DNA from 2 places in the Geobacillus zalihae genome. Region 2 is predicted to be linked to the other one. Evidence: a T-box and tRNA genes for the amino acid it is inferred to sense, from the RefSeq annotation. Region 2 holds a T-box; the other holds one or more tRNA genes.
What was found. A T-box is a leader RNA that pairs with one kind of tRNA and senses whether it is charged. The one in region 2 lies ahead of QWV57_RS13435 (valine--tRNA ligase), so its partner is inferred to be a tRNA-Val.

Region 1 (3,639 bases), 280 kb from region 2:
AGAATGCCGGTATGAGTAGCGAAAACAGAGGTGAGAATCCTCTGCGCCGAAAGCCTAAGGGTTCCTGAGGAAGGTTCGTCCGCTCAGGGTTAGTCGGGACCTAAGCCGAGGCCGAAAGGCGTAGGTGATGGACAACAGGTTGAGATTCCTGTACCACCTCCTTCCCGTTTGAGCGATGGGGGGACGCAGGAGGATAGGGCGAGCAGGCGGCTGGAAGAGCCTGTCCAAGCCGTGAGGCTGATCCGCAGGCAAATCCGCGGATCATAAGGCTAAGCGGTGACGGCGACGGAGTGATCCGGAAGTCCCCGATTTCACACTGCCAAGAAAAGCCTCTAGCGAGGGAAGAGGTGCCCGTACCGCAAACCGACACAGGTAGGCGAGGAGAGAATCCTAAGGCGCGCGGGAGAACTCTCGTTAAGGAACTCGGCAAAATGACCCCGTAACTTCGGGAGAAGGGGTGCTCTTTGGGGTGAAGAGCCCTGAAGAGCCGCAGTGAAAAGGCCCAAGCGACTGTTTATCAAAAACACAGGTCTCTGCGAAGCCGAAAGGCGACGTATAGGGGCTGACACCTGCCCGGTGCTGGAAGGTTAAGGGGAGCGCTTAGCGGAAGCGAAGGTGCGAACCGAAGCCCCAGTAAACGGCGGCCGTAACTATAACGGTCCTAAGGTAGCGAAATTCCTTGTCGGGTAAGTTCCGACCCGCACGAAAGGTGTAACGACTTGGGCGCTGTCTCAACGAGAGACCCGGTGAAATTATACTACCTGTGAAGATGCAGGTTACCCGCGACAGGACGGAAAGACCCCGTGGAGCTTTACTGCAGCCTGATATGGAATTTTGGTATCGCTTGTACAGGATAGGTGGGAGCCTGGGAAGCCGGAGCGCCAGCTTCGGTGGAGGCGGCGGTGGGATACCACCCTGGCGGTATTGAAATTCTAACCCGCACCCCTTAACGGGGTGGGAGACAGTGTCAGGTGGGCAGTTTGACTGGGGCGGTCGCCTCCCAAAAGGTAACGGAGGCGCCCAAAGGTTCCCTCAGAATGGTTGGAAATCATTCGGAGAGTGCAAAGGCACAAGGGAGCTTGACTGCGAGACGGACAGGTCGAGCAGGGACGAAAGTCGGGCTTAGTGATCCGGTGGTTCCGCATGGAAGGGCCATCGCTCAACGGATAAAAGCTACCCCGGGGATAACAGGCTGATCTCCCCCAAGAGTCCACATCGACGGGGAGGTTTGGCACCTCGATGTCGGCTCATCGCATCCTGGGGCTGTAGTCGGTCCCAAGGGTTGGGCTGTTCGCCCATTAAAGCGGTACGCGAGCTGGGTTCAGAACGTCGTGAGACAGTTCGGTCCCTATCCGTCGCGGGCGGAGGAAATTTGAGAGGAGCTGTCCTTAGTACGAGAGGACCGGGATGGACGCACCGCTGGTGTACCAGTTGTCCCGCCAGGGGCACCGCTGGGTAGCTATGTGCGGACGGGATAAGCGCTGAAAGCATCTAAGCGTGAAGCCCCCCTCAAGATGAGATTTCCCACCGCGTTAGGCGGGTAAGATCCCTCGAAGATGACGAGGTCGATAGGTCCGAGGTGGAAGCGTGGCGACACGTGGAGCTGACGGATACTAATCGATCGAGGGCTTAACCTATAAGCGGCTTCTTCCGACGGTTATCTAGTTTTGAGGGAATGAAAAAACTCTTGACAGCTCAGCGCGAATCATTATAATAGTAAATGTCTAAAGAGATGTCATTTCGCAGCAGCTCAGTGACGAGCATTTGCATCATCGGATGAACTGCGAGTTGCCTTGACACGTCCAGCTTCTTTGAATCGGCTGGCAGAGGAAGAGGCAGGGCATCTTATTGGGAGAATTGACCTTCGTTATGATTCCGCAGTAGCTCAGTGGTAGAGCAATCGGCTGTTAACCGATTGGTCGCAGGTTCGAATCCTGCCTGCGGAGCCATCGTGGAGAGCTGTCCGAGTGGTCGAAGGAGCACGATTGGAAATCGTGTAGGCGTGAATAGCGCCTCAAGGGTTCGAATCCCTTGCTCTCCGCCATGATCCATCAGCATGGCCCGTTGGTCAAGTGGTTAAGACACCGCCCTTTCACGGCGGTAACACGGGTTCGAATCCCGTACGGGTCACTTCTTTGTGGAGGATTAGCTCAGCTGGGAGAGCACTTGCCTTACAAGCAAGGGGTCGGCGGTTCGATCCCGTCATCCTCCACCATCTTAATATAAAAGCTGACTTGCTTTCTCATCATCGTGGGGTGGAGCAAAGAGCCTTTGCTTCAACGAATCCGCTTCCAGTTGCCTCGACGCATCTGGCATCTTTGAATCAGCTTGTAGAGGAAGAGGCAACGAACAACAACACTAAAAGTATTGTGAAAATCAACTTACTTTCTTATCGCCGCGGGGTGGAGCAGTCCGGTAGCTCGTCGGGCTCATAACCCGAAGGTCGCAGGTTCAAATCCTGCCCCCGCAACCAAAAATGGTCCCGTAGTGTAGTGGTTAACATGCCTGCCTGTCACGCAGGAGATCGCGGGTTCGAGTCCCGTCGGGACCGCCATCTTTCCAAAAATGCATGATGCAACGAATCATGTGATCGGTGAAATACGGCTCGGCAGCTCAGTCGGTAGAGACGAGCATCCGCTTCATCGAATTCGCATCGAGTTGCCTCGACGCATCCAGCATCTTGGAATCCGCTGGCAGAGGAAGAGGCACAATGCAGCACAAGTAAAGCAGCGTAAAACTTGATACGGCTCGGTAGCTCAGTCGGTAGAGACGAGCATCCGCATCGTCGAATCTGCTGCGAGTTGTCCCGACGCACCCAGCTTCTTCGAATTGGCTGGCAGAGGAAGGGACACAAAAGTCATCAACGAACAAGGGAAAAATAAGATACGGCTCGGTAGCTCAGTCGGTAGAGCAAAGGACTGAAAATCCTTGTGTCGGCGGTTCGATTCCGTCCCGAGCCACCATATAATTGATAGCAAGCTGACTTAGCTCTATTGGCAGAGACGAGCATCCGCATCGTCGAATCTGCTGCGAGTTGTCCCGACGCACCCAGCTTCTTCGAATTGGCTGGTAGAGGAAGGGACACAACAAATGAACAATGAGCCACGATTTATATCATAATTATGCCGACTTAGCTCAATTGGTAGAGACGAGCACTTGCTTCGTCGAGTCGGCTTCGAGTTGCCTCGACGCATCCTGCTTCCTCGAATCAGCTTGTAGAGGAAGAGGCACAGAGCACAACAATGAGCCACCTTCTTGCATTTGTTTTATGCCGACTTAGCTCAATTGGTAGAGCAACTGAATCGTAATCAGTAGGTTGCGGGTTCAAGTCCTGCAGTCGGCACCATTCCTTGGAGGGGTAGCGAAGTGGCTAAACGCGGCGGACTGTAAATCCGCTCCCTTTGGGTTCGGCGGTTCGAATCCGTCCCCCTCCACCATTTTAACAAAGGGGCATAGTTTAATGGTAGAACAGAGGTCTCCAAAACCTCCGGTGTGGGTTCGATTCCTACTGCCCCTGCCATTCCTATCATGATTATGGCGACTATGGCGAAGTGGTTAACGCACCAGATTGTGGCTCTGGCATGCGTGGGTTCGATTCCCACTAGTCGCCCTTCACTTACAACGTTGGGGTATAGCCAA
Region 2 (3,639 bases):
TACGGCTCAACGACCGCGCCGCTCCGTTCGCTATGACCGACGGAGTGCACGTGCTCTTCGATTTTGAACAAAACGCCTTGCTCTTGCAAATCGCGGACGATTTGCTTCCGGCATTCAAACCGGTCAAGCCCCTGGTATTGCATGGCGTTTTCATTCATCGTGCCGTCTTCGTTCATGACAAGAATGCGCGGCAAATTGTGGCGGTTGCCGATTTCAAAATCGTTCGGGTCGTGCGCCGGCGTAATTTTGACCGCTCCGGAGCCGAACTCCATGTCGACGTACTCATCGGCAATGATCGGAATTTCACGGCCAACGATCGGCAGTTTCACCATTTTGCCGATCAAGTGCTTGTACCGCTCGTCATCCGGATGCACGGCAACGGCCGTATCGCCGAGCATCGTTTCCGGACGGGTCGTCGCCACTTCAATGCAGCCGGAGCCGTCGGCGAGCGGATAGCGCAAATGGTAGAGCGCGCCTTTTACTTCTTTATAAACAACCTCAATGTCCGACAAAGCGGTTTTCGTCACCGGGTCCCAGTTGATGATGTACTCGCCGCGGTAAATAAGCCCTTTCCGGTAGAGCGAGACGAACACTTCGCGCACCGCTTTTGAGAGCCCTTCATCGAGTGTGAACCGCTCGCGCGTGTAATCGAGGCCAAGCCCCAACTTCGCCCATTGGCTGCGAATATGGCCGGCGTATTCTTCCTTCCACTTCCACGTTTCTTCTAAAAATTTTTCCCGGCCTAAATCGTAGCGCGACAGCCCTTGCTGGCGCAGCTTCTCTTCCACTTTCGCCTGGGTGGCGATGCCGGCGTGATCCATTCCCGGAAGCCACAAAACGTCATACCCTTGCATCCGCTTCATGCGCGTAATGATGTCTTGCAGCGTCGTATCCCACGCGTGCCCCAGATGCAGTTTGCCGGTGACGTTGGGTGGCGGAATGACGATCGTAAATGGTTGTTTGTCCGGATCGCCGGTCGCTTCAAAAAACTTGCCTTTCAGCCACCATTCATAACGCCCCGCCTCAACGGCGCGATGGTCGTATTTGGGCGGCATTGACACTTCATGCTGTGCCATAATCATTCCCTCCTTCGACATGATGGACAATGCGGCCGACGGCGGCTTTCCTGCTTGGCAATGCCGCGCCGCCGGCAAGCAAAAAAGCCCCTTTCATCCGAAAAGGACGAAAGGAGCTGCTTTCGCGGTACCACCTTTTTTCTTAAGCCTGGAGGCTTAAGCGCTTCATTGGCATAACGGCATGATGCCGGCTTCCTCTACTCGGCAGCAGCGCCTTTCAAAGAAGCAGCTCAAGGGCGACCTTCCAGCAGCCGTCATCCTAGGAAATCTCGCAGCTTCCGATTTCCCTCTCTGCAGGCGCGGACCGCTGTACTCCTCCCCGTCTTCGCTTTTGTCGTCATGATTCGATTATTATACTACCATTGTCCATCATCTTTGCCAAGTTTTTATTTATTTATTCCATTGGCCGGCGGTTGGTGACAAACATTTTGTTGTTTCATATTGTATAGTAAACCCGGGAAGGAGGGAACACCGATGCGGCGATTCAACCCGTATTCATGGCCACCTTGGCTGAGGCAAGTGCGCGCCGTCTGCGCCCAAGTGATCATCCCGCTCACCATTTTTCAAGCGATCCGCACCATTTTTCTGCCAACGACGTTTGATGTCATTTTATTGGCCATCTTCGTTTTCATTGCCGTGGCGCTCCATCTGGAATGGATTTAGTGCGACGCCGTTTTGTTTGGGCTGCATTCAAAACCCATTTAATCATTGCTGCTTTCATCCGCCGGCTGTTCATTATCCATCGCCTCTTCCTGCTGCGCGGCGTCGCGTTGGACAAGATGCATGACAACGGCCTCCATGTTTTTGAACGCCCAGTAACAACGTTGCAGCGCGGTCACATATTCCCGTTCGTTCCGCTCGTTCCGCGAAGCGGCCTCATATCGCTCCAAACAACGGACAAACCCGCGCGGCTCCGCCAAATGGCTGTATAAAAACGCCCGCTCCCCGTCGGACAGCGGCAGCTCCTTCTCGTACTCCTCCATCCCTTCAAGCCACTCGCGCCCCAGCGGCGGCATCGTTCGCACGTGAAAACGGAGAGCGGCGATCACGTCAAAGAGCGGTGAATTCCAATGCGCCCGCTCCCAACTGATCCAATACGGCGGGAGATGGTGGGAGAGACGCGCTTTGCCATGCACCCAAGCGATGCGCCATTGCTTCGTCTCTTTCAGCGTCTCTTCCCACACATCGAGCCGCTCCTCAGCAAACGCGTACGCGCGCATCACCTCATGAAAATAGGTGCAGCATTGGAGTTGAAACGGTGACATGTACCACGCCGCTTCGTACCGTTCGACCCGCTCTTCCCATACGGCTCGCGTCCGTTGCCATTCGTCCCTTTTTTGCTTTCGGTACGCCGCCGCCTCTTCCTCACCCACCTCGATCGTGCGGACGGTGGCGCGATGGAGGCGGGCGAGTTCGCGAAAAAAGGTGTGGATCACATCCTTCTCTACCTTCGATTCGCCGTCATGCCATGCTTGCAAATAATAAAGGCGCCTGCCTTCTGTGGCAAACAGCGACCGCTGCTGCGTAAAGTACAATGGGAGGCAGCGGCGGCCGCCGCCATGTTGCAGAGACTGCCAAATAGCAGCGGCTTCTTGCTCGCTTTCAAGCGGCTTTAAGGCGAAAACACCGCGGTTCGTGTATACCTTGACGGCTTTGCCTCGCTGCTCCATGCGCTCTGGACGAAGACCGTACTGGGCGAGCACAGCCTCATATCGGTCAGCCTGTGCGGCCATTCGTTACGCCCCCTTACTGATCGGCAAAAGAAACGGAAAGCGTTCCTTTCATGAGAAAGGACGGCTTCCCGCCATGGCCGGAATATACAGCAGCTGCCCCTCGTGCACGTCATCTGGGCTTTCCAAATCATTGGCGCGCAAAAGCTGTGAGACGGTCACATCATACCGTTCGGCAATCTTGTCCAATGAATCTCCTTGCTGGACGATGCAAATTTTCAGTTTCGTAAACTCTTTCTCCTCGCTTTTCGCAAACAGTTTCGTCAAGTAAAGCGCATTTTCGCTTTTTGTTTTCGTTTCTTCTTCCTCTTCTTCCTCAACCGCCTTTTTCGCCGCCCCGATCGATACCTTCGCCTCAGTTGGCGGCAGCAGCGAAGCGATGTCTTCCTCCGTCTGTACGCTGACCGTCTTCGTTTCCGTCTCAAGCGGCAAAAACGGCTCTTTGGCCTCCTCTTCTTCCTCAGCCTCCGCTTCTTCATGGCGCATAGCGGCTGGCTCCATGACGGAGACCGTCGTTTCGTCGGCGGCAAACGTGGGCTGTTCAGCCGCCTCATCGGCGAGATCATCCGCCGAAGCAAACGCTTCCTCACCGGCCGCTTCCTTGCGGGCGATCGATTCAAACGGGGCAAACAGCGGCTCATCGTCCTCCTCATCGTCCGGCAAATCATCGTCAAGCGGCGCTTCACTGATCCCACTGATCGAAATGTCGGCAGTGATCAGCAATCTTCCGTTTTCATCCAAATCATAATCAAACGATTCAACCGTCACGTACACATCCTCAAGGGAACGAATGCGGTTTTTTGGAATCGTAATATCGATTGGAAAGCGGTGCG

Region 1: it encodes a tRNA-Val, which carries the amino acid that the T-box ahead of QWV57_RS13435 (valine--tRNA ligase) is inferred to sense. The anticodon was not compared.

What each region holds. Positions count from the first base shown of each region.
Region 1 is NZ_CP129217.1:2,931,103-2,934,741, reverse strand. It holds rRNA gene QWV57_RS14820 (23S ribosomal RNA) at 1-1,637, shown strand, start outside; tRNA gene QWV57_RS14815 (tRNA-Asn) at 1,875-1,949, shown strand; tRNA gene QWV57_RS14810 (tRNA-Ser) at 1,954-2,044, shown strand; tRNA gene QWV57_RS14805 (tRNA-Glu) at 2,059-2,130, shown strand; tRNA gene QWV57_RS14800 (tRNA-Val) at 2,140-2,215, shown strand; tRNA gene QWV57_RS14795 (tRNA-Met) at 2,397-2,473, shown strand; tRNA gene QWV57_RS14790 (tRNA-Asp) at 2,479-2,554, shown strand; tRNA gene QWV57_RS14785 (tRNA-Phe) at 2,888-2,963, shown strand; tRNA gene QWV57_RS14780 (tRNA-Thr) at 3,271-3,346, shown strand; tRNA gene QWV57_RS14775 (tRNA-Tyr) at 3,353-3,437, shown strand; tRNA gene QWV57_RS14770 (tRNA-Trp) at 3,447-3,520, shown strand; tRNA gene QWV57_RS14765 (tRNA-His) at 3,538-3,610, shown strand; tRNA gene QWV57_RS14760 (tRNA-Gln) at 3,626-3,639, shown strand, end outside.
Region 2 is NZ_CP129217.1:2,653,856-2,657,494, forward strand. It holds gene QWV57_RS13435 (valine--tRNA ligase) at 1-1,076, opposite strand, end outside; T-box leader at 1,176-1,411, opposite strand; gene QWV57_RS13440 (YszA family small membrane protein) at 1,551-1,739, shown strand; gene ysxE (spore coat protein YsxE) at 1,778-2,809, opposite strand; gene spoVID (stage VI sporulation protein D) at 2,858-3,639, opposite strand, start outside.